DNA from 2 places in the Bacillus sp. JJ1127 genome. Region 1 is predicted to be linked to the other one. Evidence: riboswitches for the same ligand, from Rfam matches in the RefSeq annotation. Region 1 holds a riboswitch; the other holds the start of a gene.
What was found. A riboswitch is a leader RNA that binds a small molecule or an ion and turns the genes downstream of it on or off. The one in region 1 is predicted to bind preQ1.
Positions count from the first base shown of each region.

Region 1 (7,843 bases):
AGAATTTAAGTGAAGGATTGAAATTGTATGATATCGAATGATGAGCGAGAAGATATTTCTCAATCTTTAAAAGTATTTATTGCATTATCACGTGTACACCGTTCCGTTATGGATACTACAAATAAATCTATACGAAGTAACGGACTAAATCCAACTGAGTTTGCTGTATTAGAATTGTTATATCATAAAGGGAGTCAACCGCTTCAACAAATTGGAGAGCGCATTTTAATTGCTAGCGGCAGTATTACATATGTTGTAGACAAGTTAGAAAAAAAGGGACTTGTGAAACGAATTCCATGTCCGAATGATCGACGTGTTATATATGCACAGTTAACTGAGGCAGGAGAAGTTCTCATCGATTCTATTTTTCCAAATCATGAAAAGGTTATACATCACGCCTTTGAGATGCTAACAAAAAAAGAGAAAAATGAATTGTTAACCTTGCTTAAAAAAATTGGAAAATATGAAAAATGAGAGGTATTCAAAAAAGCTTTCGACAGAAAATAATCTAAGGCTTTTTTTGTTTATCCCGTATGAACGGGCAGTCATACTCTCACTTCAAAATGCGTCCAGCTCTAGCGGCTAGAATCTCCGGTCATTTTGCCCCCTCGGACAAGGCAAAATGCGTCTCTCTGCCCTTGACGTGGGCGTCCTGCGGTTCTGAGCGAGCCGCTTCCGCTTTTCTAAAGAAGTTAAGTGGAAGATAAACGATCTGTAAAAGTCCGATTGGTGAAGGTAATCATCAGTGGAGGATAAAAAACACTGATTAAAGTGTCACTTTATATTTCTGAAATTACATATAGAGAAAATATTAAAATTTCTGACGAATTTTGTTGAAGAATAAAAGGAGAATCGGAAATGAAAATGGAATTATAGTTAAGGATGCATATAATTTGAGAGGAGACACATTTATGTCATTTAAAGATTATGAATACAAACGCCCGAATACAGAAGAATTACAAGAAAAAATTACTACAGCTTTAGAACAATTTGAAAATGCGAAAACAGTAGAAGAACAAAAGCAAGCGATTGGTTTTATTAATAAGATTCGCAATGATTTTGGGACGATGGGAACGCTTTGTTCTATTCGACATTCTGTTGATACGACAGATGCTTTTTATAAAGAAGAACAAGATTTCTTTGATGAAGCTTATCCAGTTGCACAAGGATACGTAATAAAATATTATAAAGCATTGCTAAGCTCTCCGTTTCGTGCTGAATTAGAAGCTTATTATGGAAATCAATTGTTCGCGTTAGCAGAATGTGAATTAAAAACATATTCAGAAGAAATTGTGAAAGATTTACAAATGGAAAATAAATTATCTTCACAATACACACAGCTATTAGCGGCTGCAAAAATTCCGTTTGAAGGAGAAGAAAGAACATTATCACAGCTTATTCCTTTCATGCAAGGAACAGAAAGAGATACACGTAAAGAAGCGAGCGAGGCATACTATGGCTTCTTGGCCGAAAATGAAGAAGAGCTAGATCGTATTTATGACGAGCTTGTTAAAGTGAGAACGAAGATTGCGAAAACGCTTGGTTTTAAAAACTTTGTTGAACTTGGATATGCAAGAATGTATCGCACAGATTATAATGCAGAAATGGTTGCAAATTATCGTAAACAAGTATTAGATTACATTGTTCCCGTTGCAACGGAATTAAGAAATAGACAAAAAGCGCGCATCGGTGTAGAAAAACTAGCTTACTATGATGAAAACTTTGAATTTGCAACAGGTAATCCAACTCCAAAGGGAGATGCTGATTGGATTATCAATCATGGAAAGACGATGTATAAAGAATTATCAAAAGAAACAGATGAATTCTTCAACTTTATGTTAGATAATGATTTATTAGAGTTAGTTGCGAAAAAGGGAAAAGCTGGCGGTGGTTATTGTACATATATTGAAAATTATAAAGCGCCGTTCATTTTTTCAAACTTTAACGGAACGTCTGGTGATATTGATGTGTTAACACATGAAGCTGGTCATGCTTTTCAAGTATACGAAAGTCGCAAGTACGAAATTCCAGAGTATAATTGGCCAACGTATGAAGCGTGTGAAATTCACTCTATGAGCATGGAGTTTTTCACATGGCCATGGATGAAATTATTTTTTGAAGAAGATACAGATAAATACTATTTCTCTCATTTAAGTTCAGCATTGTTATTCTTACCATATGGCGTATCTGTTGATGAATTCCAGCATTATGTATATGAAAATCCAGAGGCATCGCCAGCAGAGCGTAAAGCAGCATGGCGTAATATAGAGAGAAAGTATTTACCACATCGAGACTATGAGGATAATGATTATTTAGAACGTGGTGGATTCTGGCAACGTCAAGGTCATATTTATAACTCGCCTTTCTATTATATTGATTACACATTAGCTCAAATCTGTGCATTACAATTTTGGAAACGTGCACGGGACAATAGACAGGAAGCATGGGAAGATTATGTGAACCTTTGTAAACAGGGAGGAAGTCAATCCTTCCTACAATTAGTAGAAATTGCGAATTTGACATCTCCATTTACAGAGGGTTGTGTACAAGGAGTAATTACGGAGATTCAAGCATGGTTACGTGCGGTAGATGACACAAAATTGTAAAAAACATATACTGTTTTTTTAAGGTTTATCATCGACACATGTATCAAATAATGAGATAATAAAAGAAAATTCAGATTTATTTAAAAGAGGTGTTTCTAAATAAGAAGCACCTCTTTTCACCAAAAAGAGGAGGGAGAATTATGCTTCAATCTAATATGGATGTTAGTTTAGAAACTTTGCTGCAATCATTACAATCTACAAGAAGTACACTGCTATCAGAAATAGAGATGCTAAATGATACAGAAGTGAATGTGAAGCCTCGGCGTGATAAATGGAGTATTATTCAAATTTTGCATCATTTACATCTCATTGAACAATCTGTTACATCAGCTCTTGTATATGCTTTGCAAAAAAAGGAAAGAAAAGAAGCTCCATTCAAAGACCTCCAGCTTACTCTTGATCGGACACACAAACGAGAAGCTCCTCAACAAATGCAACCAACGGAAACATTAATGAAAAAACAGCAAGTGATTCAGTTACTTGATCATTCACGACAAGAATTATTGCATACGCTCCATGGTGTTATAGATGAAAAAGAATTACTTGAAAATTCATTAAAGCATCCTGTTTTTCATGAACTTAATTTATATCAATGGATTCAATTTCTTGATTTACACGAACAGAGACATCTTACGCAATTGAAAGAAGCGAAATATGCTATTTTACAAAGATAGAGTGCGTATCATTTGGAATAAAAGAAGTGAGCCAATAGTTAGTTGGTTCACTTCTTTTATTTTATCCTGCTAGTTGCATTCACCTCTAATTTCAGCGGAAATAAAAAAGCTAAGGATGAAGATGAGCACTTGTAAAAGCCCGATTCGTTCAACTAATAATCAGTGGGGGATGAAGAAAACCCCCACTGATTAAAGTTTCACTTTATATATTGGAGTAATGCATATTTTTTCTTCTTATTTTGGAATAATACATGAGGAAAGGATAAGAAGGAGCTGAGAGTATGTCAAAGAAGAAAAAAGAAGAAGAACGTGCTTGGAAAGCGCGAAAAGAAAATCAAAAACCACATGGAAAAGTAAAGACTTTTGCTGAACTTGTGGATGAAACTGAAAAAACGTGATGATCATTTCATCACGTTTTTTGTATGAGTGGAAAAGTTAATAGGAAGGTTGTACCAATACCTTTTTCACTTGTAATATCAATTTTTCCATCCATTGCTTTGACGACGCTGAATACGACCATCATCCCAAGTCCGGTTCCTTTCTCTTTCGTAGAATAGAAAGGAGAGCCAAGGCGTTTCATTTGTTCTGGATCCATACCGATTCCATTGTCTTTTATATACAATCGTATATGCTTATGATCAGGCACTAATGTGAGAATCAGATCACCACCTTTAGGCATAGCTTCAATACAATTTTTAAGAATATTTAACAAGCATTGGTTGAATTTTTGTTTTTCGCCAGAAATAAGAAACGGGCTACTTTGTTTTATGTAATGTATACGAACATTTGCTAAATTAGCTAGTGGCGTAATAAGAGATAGTGCATGAAGTAATTCATCTTCTAGTTGTAACACTTGTTCTTTCTCAATACTTGGTTTTGCAAATGTTAAATAATCTGTGAGAACATGATTTGCTTGTTCAATCCCATGGATAGCTATTTCTGTATATAACTTTCGATCTTTTTCAGAGCAGTCGTCAGATTGTAGAAGTTGTAAAAAACCTTTTGTTGAAGTTAAAGGATTACGAATTTCATGGGAAATAGAAGCAGCCATTTCCCCAATAAGATGAAACTTCTCAGCGTTAATAAGTTCTTCCTGTAAACGAATTTGCAATTGAAGTATGTTCAATAAATACAGAATAAGAATTGTACCAATTATTGCACATAGTTCATACGCAACAATATAAGGAAGATAGTATTCAGAATTAGGTACTTTGAGAAGAAAAGCAGGAACCCAAACGAATCCATATGTAAGACTATATAAAATGGCAAGTATAATTTTTATATGATTCGATCCTTTGTTGAAAAATTTATATGTGGAAAGTAGGACGACATATAAAAGAATAGAACCGACGGCGGATGGAAAGACTCCTATTCCTCCTATTAAGAAACGGTATATGTTTAATACAATTAAAATGGCCCCACCGGCAACAGGGCCTCCAGTTAAAGTACTGATAACTAATACGATATGACGCATATCAAATTGAAATCCATTAGTTGTTTTTGCAGCAAAAGAAATACAAAGAATTGTGGCAACGCTGCAAAATAATATAAACATAGTTGAATTCAGTTTAGGCGAATGTTTCCCTTTTTGATTCCAAAACAAGTGATACATTAGCATCATAACGAGGATCGATAATATGTTTAAAAAGAGGTAAATAATAAAGTGTTTCAGATGCATGTCCGCCTTTCTATTTTTTGTATATATACATCAATTAAAAAACCGACATAAAACCCCTCTTTTTAGGTGGGAGAGAGCATCTGGCCATGCATAGAAGCGGTCAGGGCCTTTTTCTGCCACATGCGAAGTAAAAACAGAAAGAGCAAACGAGTGTAGGTTACTTTTTATTCTGCATAGCAGGGATTTAGATGTCGAAAAATTAAAATGGATTTATATTGAATGCCAATATAATCATACTATTAAAATTCAAAAAAATGAATATTAACCTTGAATGAAAGACAGAAAAATCAGATGTTTTTCTGGATATACACAGTATGTTACAATATGTGTTGGCAATGAAAGAAGAAATTCCATGTATGACATGGGAGAGGTTCGCGAACTCCCTCTATAAAAAACTATGGAAACAACAATATCCTTAGGTATTGTTTTGTTTTTTTATTGTGACAGTTCAAGAACGTTCTTTCTTCTTATTCGTAGTAGAGAAGGAGAATGAGTGAAATGAAAAAAGAAAAAGCGGTTGTTGTTTTTAGTGGTGGTCAAGATAGTACAACATGTTTATTCTGGGCTATGCACCAGTTTGCAGAAGTAGAAGCTGTAACGTTTAATTATAATCAACGTCATAAGTTAGAAATTGATTGCGCAGCAGATATTGCAAAAGAACTAGGAATCAAACATACAGTACTAGATATGAGTTTATTAAATCAGCTTGCTCCAAACGCGTTGACTAGAACGGATATGGAAATCACGCATGAGGAAGGGGAATTACCATCCACATTTGTAGATGGACGAAATTTACTATTCTTATCATTTGCGGCTGTATTAGCGAAACAAGTTGGAGCACGTCATATTGTAACTGGCGTATGTGAAACAGATTTTAGCGGTTATCCTGATTGCCGTGATGTGTTTGTGAAATCGTTAAACGTTACCTTAAACTTATCGATGGATTACCCGTTTGTTATTCATACACCACTTATGTGGATTGACAAAGCAGAGACATGGAAATTGTCAGATGAACTTGGTGCATTCGAGTTTGTTAGAGAAAAAACATTAACATGCTATAACGGAATAATTGGTGATGGCTGCGGTGAATGTCCAGCATGTAAACTTCGTAAAGCAGGATTAGATACGTATCTACAAGAACGCGAAGGGGCGAATGTATAATGGAACAAAACTTTTTTGGATTTCGCATTGTAGAAAATTTACAAAAAATGGACAAGGATATTCAGCGTGAGCAATTAAAATATCATAATAAACGAGTGATGGTTAGCAAGGAATTTACATTTGATGCAGCGCATCATTTGCACTGTTATGAAGGGAAATGTAAAAATTTACATGGTCACACATACAAAGTTGTTTTTGGTATTAGTGGATATGTAAATGAGATTGGACTTGCAATCGACTTTGGAGATATAAAAGAAATTTGGAAAAAAGAAATTGAAATTTATTTAGATCATCGTTACTTAAATGAAACATTACCAGCGATGAATACAACTGCTGAAAATATGGTCGTTTGGATATATGAAAAGATGGCATCTGCACTTACAAAAGAGAATCGTGCAGATGAATATAAGGGAGCACGTGTTGAATTTGTTCGCTTATTTGAAACACCAACAAGTTATGCGGAAGTAAGACGGGAGTGGATGCTCGGTGAGTAAAATTCCTGTTTTAGAAATTTTTGGCCCGACAATTCAAGGAGAAGGAATGGTTGTGGGTCAAAAGACAATGTTCATTCGTACAGCAGGATGTGATTATAGTTGTGCTTGGTGTGATTCTGCTTTTACATGGGATGGATCAGCAAAAGAGCAAATTAGACAAATGACTCCAGACGAAATTTGGAGTGAACTTGTTGAACTTGGTGGAGAAAACTTTTCACATGTAACAATTTCAGGTGGAAATCCAGTGTTACTGAAAAATATAGAGAGTTTGCTGGATGTATTAGAAGAAAAGCAGATTCGTACAGCTATTGAGACACAAGGAAGTAAATGGCAAGAATGGTTACTCCATATCGATGAAGTAACCATCTCACCAAAGCCGCCAAGTTCACAGATGAAAACCGATTTTATCATGTTAGATTCTGTAATTGAAAGATTAGCAGGGAAAGATTTTAGTTTGAAAGTAGTCGTGTTTGATGATCATGACTTTGAATATGCAATAAAAGTACATGAACGCTATCCGCATGTACCATTTTTCTTACAAGTTGGAAATGATGATATAAAAACAGCGGATGATACAATGCTTGTTGGAAAACTACTGCAGAAATATGAATGGCTTATTGAAAAAGCTGTTCATTGTAAAGAGATGAATGATGCGAAAGTATTACCTCAGCTTCATGCATTAGTATGGGGAAATAAGCGAGGCGTATAAGGAATTCTTACCAATCGAATTGAAGGGATGTATACACAATGGCAGGAAGATTAGATGAGGATTTAAAGGATGTAACGTTACTTGGAAATCAAAATACAAAATATTTATTTGAATATAGTCCAGAAATTTTAGAGACATTTGATAATAATCATCCAAACCGTGATTATTTTGTAAAATTTAATTGTCCTGAATTTACAAGTTTATGTCCAAAAACGGGACAACCAGATTTTGCGACGATTTATATTAGCTATATTCCAGAACAAAAAATGGTAGAGAGTAAATCTTTAAAATTATATTTATTTAGTTTCCGTAATCATGGCGATTTTCACGAAGATTGTATGAATGTTATTATGAATGACTTAATTAAATTAATGGATCCACGTTATATTGAAGTGTGGGGGAAATTCACACCACGTGGTGGTATCTCGATTGATCCGTATTGTAATTATGGTCGCCCTGGTACAAAATACGAGAAAATGGCAGAATATCGTATGATGAATCATGATCTATACCCTGAGACA
Region 1 is NZ_JBALQK010000235.1:8,550-16,392, reverse strand. Features, by position in the region: gene V7183_RS20825 (MarR family winged helix-turn-helix transcriptional regulator) at 28-474, shown strand; gene V7183_RS20820 (M3 family oligoendopeptidase) at 912-2,606, shown strand; gene V7183_RS20815 (DinB family protein) at 2,747-3,280, shown strand; gene V7183_RS20810 (DUF6254 family protein) at 3,562-3,678, shown strand; gene V7183_RS20805 (ATP-binding protein) at 3,690-4,898, opposite strand; PreQ1 riboswitch class I at 5,320-5,363, shown strand; gene queC (7-cyano-7-deazaguanine synthase QueC) at 5,457-6,119, shown strand; gene queD (6-carboxytetrahydropterin synthase QueD) at 6,119-6,613, shown strand; gene queE (7-carboxy-7-deazaguanine synthase QueE) at 6,606-7,322, shown strand; gene queF (preQ(1) synthase) at 7,361-7,843, shown strand, end outside.

Region 2 (7,843 bases), on a different contig from region 1:
TTATTACTGTAAGTGAGTTTGAAAAGAATAATTTAATATCTTTTCAAGTGGCAGAAGAAAAGATAAAGACAATATATAATGGGGTAGATATTGAAAAATTTTTATTTCGGCAAAAAAAGAAAGAATCCATTTATAAAATAGGTATATTAGCACGATTATCAAAAGAAAAAAATCATCAATTATTTATAAAAATTGCAGCTGTATTAAAAACAAAAAGAGATATTATGTTTTATATCGCTGGTGATGGGCCTGAGAAAGAATTTATTGAGAAAGAAATTGAAAATTATAATTTACAAAAAAGTGTAAAGATGCTTGGTAATATTTCAGAACCATATGAGTTTATCAGAAATATGGATGTTTTACTTTTACTATCTTTTCGTGAGGTATTCCCAATGGTAGTAATTGAAGCAATGGCGACAGGGACACCGGTAGTTTCAATAAAAGTCGGTGGAGTTGATGAAGCTATTATGGATGGTGAATCAGGTGTTTTAATTTCAAAATATTGCGAGTATGAATTCGCAGATGCACTTGAGAAATTACAAAATAATAATCAAATGATAAATAATATGAGAGAATCGGCACGGGAAAAAGTTGTGAAATATTTCTCGCTAAATAAAATGATAGAGGAAACGAGAGAAGTATATAAGAAAAACAAGCGATTATAAAGGTCGTTTGTTTTTTTATTATAGAAACTTTTAAGAGGGAGATAGCATATTATATGAATAATGATATATGAGGAGTGAAGAGGTTTTGGCAGAATATATTTCATCTCAAGATGATTGTGCATCAGGAAATAGTGTGTATATTGATTGTTTTGGAGCGGTTTCGAATTCAGGGAATGATAGTTCAACAGCAATTCAACAAGCTATTGATTACTGCGAAGCGAATCGTATTTCGACAGTGAGGATTACAGGAGTAAATGTGTATAAAATTTTGAAGCCCATTGTTATTAAAGCTAATGTAAGGTTGGAGTTAGATCCTACGGTAACGCTACAAGTTGATGGGGATTTTAATGCGTTTGAACTACAAAAGAATGCTTCTATTACTGGAGGTACAATTCAAGTTGTGAATTCGATATTTCAATCTGCTGTTATTTATGTATCAGGATCACAACAAATAGAAGTGCCTAATCAATCAGTTATATCAAATATAAATATTATTAATGCCACATCATCATATAAAGGAATAGCTGTACATTTCTATTGCCAAAAAGCATGGGAGTATATTAGTTTTTTTCAGGTGAACTCTATCCAAATTAAAAACTTTCAAACTGCTATTTATTTAAAAACAGAATATATAGCAGATATGAATACACCTTGTTGGATTAACGCGAATGTATTTCAGTCTATTTTTATTGATGGGTGTCAATATGGAATAGAGGTAGATGGGAACAATGATTTACCGAATGAAAGTTCGGGGAATGTATTTAGTCGAATACAAGTACAATGTAGGCAGCAAACGAAAAAGGTAATTCGTTGTTCAGGGGCATATAATTCATTTGATTGTATGATTTGGGATACGTATCGGATGAGTAGTGAACCAATTGTAATAGAATTTTCTTCTAATTCTCATCGTAACTACCTTTTTTCTAATCTGCTTTTAACAACAATTGTAGATAAGGGGCAATATAATGTTTGTATCTCGACCTATGAACAATCACTTCCAATAGAGCTACCATTGACGCTAAATAAACCTCACTTAATAGGGAATCAAGATGATATTTTAGTAAATGCACCTATGAAGTATAGTGTTAAACAAGTATCTGGAAAATTGCCGTATGGTGGAAACCTTACTAATTGTTTTAATTTAATAGATGAGCAAAGTGTAAATTATATTGATATTCCAGATAGTAATCCAGTCATAATTGAAATAGATTTTACAAAAAATCCGATACAAATGTTAAACTGTTTCGGTTTATATTTTGGATGGGGAGAAATTCCAAAGAAGATTCGAATTGAATATTTGTTAAGTGCAAATGGAAACTGGATTGTTGCGACAGACGTTCCATTAAATATGAGGGACACGATAATATCAAATATGAAAGCAAGTCAGTTATATAAAGTAAGAGTTACGATGAGTGGTTATGTTCAAGATCATAAGCGTTTTCGTATTAATCGTATTTTTGCAAGGTCTTCTATGGAAAGTGGTAATGCGTGGTTATCAACAAATGGTGGAAAACTGTATGGAGATATTGAGATGGAAGCGGGTAAAGGCTTAGTTTTGAAAACTTCTGGCGGAGGAAAATGGAGAGTTACTATTAATGAGGTAGGTCAGCTTATTATGACTAAGGTAACTTAAGTAACGATAGATAGTGAAGGTGATTGGGAATAATACTAATCACCTTTTTGTGTAGGAGTGTTTAAGCATTAGAACTGTTCTTTGTAAATTTATCTATAAGAAAAGCACCCCCAATTGTTAGACGGTGCCTAACAATTGGGGGTGCAGTACATCGAATAAGGATTCTTTTCGTTTATCCCGCATTAACGGGCAGTAATACTCCCACCTCAAAATTTGGCGGAAGCAAAGAAGTAAGGTGGGAGATAAACTGCCCGTAAAAGCCCGATTCGTTCAACTAATAATCAGTGGGGGATGAAAAACCCCCCCACTGATTAAAGTTTCATTTTATTGTATCATTCACGATATTGATTGTGAGTAGGATGGAAGAGGTCTTCTTCAATATCCCTTACAATAGAAAAATGGTCGACATTATAATGACCATGTAGTGTTTTATTATGATGTTCGATAATTTGTTGTGCTGATAGAATGGTAGAATCGGTCGTTGAGTGGCCATTTTGTATTAAAGTGACATCAAATCCTTGTACGGTTGCGGTTCTAACGGCAGTATCAATACAATGTTCAGTTTTGCATCCTCCTATAATGAGATGACCGATTTCTTTCTCTTTTAAAAGGGTCTGTAAAGAAGTGTTATAAAACGAATTGGTAGCCTGTTTATCTATAATGACTGCTTCAGGAGGTACTGTAATTTCCTTGTGTATTTGAAATCCTCGTCCTATACCGGAAGCAACATCAGTATCTCTGACAAAAATAATCAGAGCATTTGATTGAAGAGCCTTTTGAATGGCTACATTTATTGCAGCTAATAATTGGTCTTTATGAAATACGGCAGCTTCTTGTTCGTTACCGTCAATAAGCTCTTGTTGGGCATCAATAATTAATAGGGCTTGTTTCATTAAATATCTCCTTTTTGAGTAAAATGTATGACTCTCTTTTCATTCCGTTATTTTTGGGCAAACGTCTTCTCAGGTCAATATTCCGAACAGAGTAAAGAAGATAGGTGAGGCATGAAGAAAGTCACTGTTGATTCAAGTTTCACTGTATCTACTTCTAGATGTTGTCAGTAAATCCTGTTTGTATAATGAAATTATTCCAATTTCATTGTTGACCTTCACATCATGTAACACCTTACAATATAACCAAGGGGAGGGATGAAAAGTGAAAATTAGTGAACTTTCAAATATAAATCACCGTCGGTCGTGTTATCTTTAAGCGCTTCAACGTTATATATAGGGATTGCTATAGGAGCGATTGTTGGTGGATTTATTTTGAAGTATAGTTCCATTGTCTATCTTGGTTATATAGGCGCGATATTTGAATTACTTGCGATGGCAATGTTGTTTTTATCATATCGAAAAGCAAGTCAATATAAAGAAGGTGTCAAAGAAAATTCATTCTCATAAAGTCTAAAAACATGTATGATAGGGAAGGGACAATTTTTTGAATTAGGTGGGAACAGCATGCAAACAGTGCAAGATTATCTTTCATTCTTACATACAAAAGGATTCAAATTATCAGAAGAAGCACAAGGATTTATTATGTTTGGTCAAGGATATACGGGTGCATCTGATGGAATTGTGAACGCAGCGATTGAAGCGACGATTAAACATCAATTACAGTTTGATGGGAGTTATTTTGTGGCGCTGTTAGAGAGGTTGAAAGAAGAGAGAATTACGGACAAAAAAAGCGCAAAGGCTTTTATGCGGAAGTTACAAGCATAACTTCACGCAGCCTGCGCTTCTTTTTTTTGTTTTGAAGGAAGTTCAACGAAAATCATGCCTAAGAAAATACAAAGGCAACCAAGTATTGCGGAAATCGAAAGTTGTTCGTTTGCAACAAGAACGCCTGTTAATGCAGCAAAGACAGGTTCCATTGCGAAAATAATGGCGACTCTCGTTGGAGAGGTGTGCTTTTGCGCAGCTGTTTGAATAAAAAAAGCGATTGCTGTTGCAAATAAGGATGTTGCAAGTAGAGCAAATAAAAAGGCATCATTCATCCATAAAGAGATTGAAAATAATTTCTCCCAATCCTCAAATAAAAAAGCACAGATGGTAGAGAAAATTCCAACGGACAATACTTGAGATGTACTTAATAACAGAGGGGATATCTTTTTGGAAAAGATCCCATTAATCAGAATATGTGCCGCAAAGGCAATTGCACAGCCGAGAACAAGCATATCTCCAATATTGAATTGAAAAGAATCACCAGCGGTTAGTAAATATAAGCCAGCTGTAGCAGCGATAATGCCGAGTACGATAAAAGGTGTAGCTTTTTGTTTCAAAAAGATAAATGAAAGAATTGGAACCATAACAACGCTGAGTCCAGTTAAAAATCCTGCTTTAGAGGAAGTGGTATAAATTAATCCAAATGTTTGTAATAAATAACCGATAAATAAGAAGAATCCGACAATTAATCCAGCGATACTACTATCTTGAATTTGTTGTTTTGAAGTTTTTTTCGAAAACATGATTTGGACGAATAACAAAATAATTCCAGCGAATAAAAATCGAACACCATTGAACGTAAATGGACCAACAAATGACATTGCATTTTGAACGACGACAAATGTGGCTCCCCAAATAAAGGAGACAAATAATAAAGCAAGAGGAGCAATCCACCCTTTTTTCACGCTATGACCCCCATTCATTTAGTAAAATAGCTTTTCTTGCTAATTCATCAGCAACTTTGTTTTGACTGCTTGGAATCCACTTTATAAAGAAAAGGTCAAATTTCTCGATGTACGCCAGCGCTTCTTGTAAAAGTGGTGCATACGTTTCGTTTTTTGCATACTCTTTTTCTACTGCACGTTCAACAAGTTGAGAATCTGTGCGAAAAGATACAATGCTATAGTTATGTTCTGTACAATATTTTAATGCAGCGAGTAGTGCATGATATTCTGCTTCATGGTTAGACATCGTTCCAAGCGGTAGTGATAATTGCACTGGCGGTTGTACGCCTTTAATAAAAACGCCAGCACCAGAAGGCCCCGGATTTCCCTTTGATGCACCATCAATATATACTTCGATCAAAACTTAATACCTCCATTATTTATATAGCGTTAGCTTATAGTAAGCCCCCGCCTAAAAATTTCTAAAGGAGGGGGATAGAAAATACGAAAATAAAAATGCATTTTATCCAATTGTAATGCTGTAGCGGCATGTAAATGTTTCATTCGCTTGTAAGGATTGCACACCTTTTTTCTCTTTGAAATCTTTAGCTGGTTCTAATTCATCAGCAATGCCATACCAAGGTTCAATACATAAGAAAGGAGCATCATTACTTTGTGTCCACACACCGACAAATGGGAAGCCTTCAAATGCTACTTTTACAAACTTATTATGTTTATGAGAGCGAATAGAAATTTCACTTGTATTCATATTTTCAAAAATAAGGGCATCATTTTTGAATAAATCGTATGTAAGTGGTAATTCGGTCGTATTTTTAGCGATGAGTCGTTTTTCTTTTGAAAGAAATGCGCCTTCTAGTATGCTTGTTTCTAAATGTTCAGGGCCATGAAATGATAAATGGTAGTCTGTAAATGACCCACCTTCTACTAATGGACAATTGAAGCCTGGATGTGCTCCGATAGAAAAGAACATTTCTTTAGAAGCAGGGTTATGTACTTCGTAAGTAACATGTATATTTTGCTCATCTAGCTCATAAGAAACAGACAACTCAAATTCATACGGATATTTTTGTGAAGTTTCTCGATTGCTGGAGACTGCATAAGTAATTTTTGTTTCACTTTGCTCTTTTATGGAAAATGTAAGGTCGCGAGCGAAGCCGTGTTGTGTTAATGAATAAGGTTTACCATCTACATAATATGTATTGTCCACTAATCTACCGATAATTGGGAATAAAATTGGTGCACAGCGTCCCCAATATTTAGGATTACCTTGCCACATATATTCTGTGTTATCTTCTTTTAAGCGAATGCTTTGTAACTCTGCACCTTTTTCAGAGAGGGAAACGATCAGTTTTTTATTTTGGATTGTTGCTGTCATGAAGCGAAACCTCCTAAATTCTTCATATCCTTTATTATACGTTGTCTATTCGAAAAAGGGTAGTGAATGGTAGAAATCTATTGACGAATGGTTGTCTATTGCGTACAATATAAAATTGTTGTTTAAAAACGAATCACGTGGTTCGAAACCATCCCACGTAAAAAAACTAAGGAGATTTTGTCATGAATATAAAAACATTAGTTGGTAATGGTATTTTAGCGGCATTATACATTGCTGTTTCCGCACTTATTCAGCCGTTTGGCTTTACGAATGTACAATTTCGTATTTCGGAGATGTTTAATCATCTCGTTGTATTTAATAAGAAATCGATTTATGGAATTGTCTTAGGCGTATTTTTAACAAATCTCTTTTTCTCCCCTATGATTGCGTATGATTTAGTATTTGGAGTAGGGCAATCCATTCTTGCACTTCTTGCTACGATTATTTCCATGCGTTTTATTAAGGGTGTTTGGGCTCGTATGATTTTTAATACAGTTATCTTTACAGTTACAATGTTTATGATAGCAATTGAACTTCATCTTGCATTTGACCTGCCATTTTTATTTACATGGCTTACATGCGCAGCTGGTGAATTTGTTGTGATGGCAATTGGTATGCCGGTTATGTATTGGATGAATAAACGAGTGCAATTTAATAGATTTATGTAACATGAATAGAAAGAGCTGCTTCCAATATGGAGCAGCTCTTTTGTATTTTAAAAGTTGACATTCGAATATAATACTATGACTATTGGTAAAATATAATAAAAATACGAAGTCTTATATAAGGGGAAATGAGTATGAAATATAAAATACATTGGCTATATAAAACAAAGTCTAATCTTCAAACAGAATTAACAACAGATTATATGAGTATAGAAGAGACACTTCAATTTGCAGCTGATTTTGAGAAAACAGGAAGAGTAAGAGAACTTGTATTTTACGATGAGATGGACGCGGAATGGACGCTAAAAGAAATGAAAAAGCTCAGTAAGCAAGTAGAAGAAGAACCACAAGACATTCGTATGTACTTTGATGGTGGGTATGACCTGGAAACAAAAGAAGCAGGGATTGGTATATGTATTTACTATAGAAAAGGGAATGGAAATTACCGAGTTCGCCGTAATGCGTACATAGAGGGGATATATGATAATAATGAGGCGGAATATGCGGCATTATTATATGGAATGAATGTACTGGAGGAATTAGGGATTAAATATGAATCGATTACACTTCATGGCGATTCCCAAGTGGCCTTACAGCAATTAGCTGGAGAATGGCCTTGTTATGATGAACATTTGAATCACTATTTAGATCAGATTGAACAAAAAGCAAAGCAAATGAAATTAAAGCTTGTCTGTGAGCCAGTAGCAAGAAAACAAAATAAAGAGGCACATCAATTAGCAACGCAAGCATTGGAAGGAACAGCTATCGACAGTCATAAAGAAATAACCGAATAGAGAGGTGCAGCGGTGAATAAAAAGCAGCTCATTACAGAGGTAAATGATTTATTAGAAACATACTGTGAAGGATGTTTTTTGCAAG
Region 2 is NZ_JBALQK010000108.1:6-7,848, forward strand. Features, by position in the region: partial or broken gene V7183_RS12165 (glycosyltransferase) at 1-665, shown strand, start outside; gene V7183_RS12170 (hypothetical protein) at 751-2,298, shown strand; gene V7183_RS12175 (isochorismatase family protein) at 2,631-3,191, opposite strand; gene V7183_RS12180 (hypothetical protein) at 3,564-3,698, shown strand; gene V7183_RS12185 (DUF6123 family protein) at 3,756-4,016, shown strand; gene V7183_RS12190 (DMT family transporter) at 4,019-4,924, opposite strand; gene V7183_RS12195 (reverse transcriptase-like protein) at 4,926-5,324, opposite strand; gene V7183_RS12200 (aldose 1-epimerase family protein) at 5,427-6,299, opposite strand; PreQ1 riboswitch class I at 6,431-6,475, shown strand; gene V7183_RS12205 (QueT transporter family protein) at 6,482-6,967, shown strand; gene V7183_RS12210 (ribonuclease H family protein) at 7,099-7,758, shown strand; gene V7183_RS12215 (zinc-finger domain-containing protein) at 7,771-7,843, shown strand, end outside.
Region 2: linked by a shared signal. The riboswitch ahead of V7183_RS12205 (QueT transporter family protein) and the one ahead of queC (7-cyano-7-deazaguanine synthase QueC) in region 1 are both predicted to bind preQ1.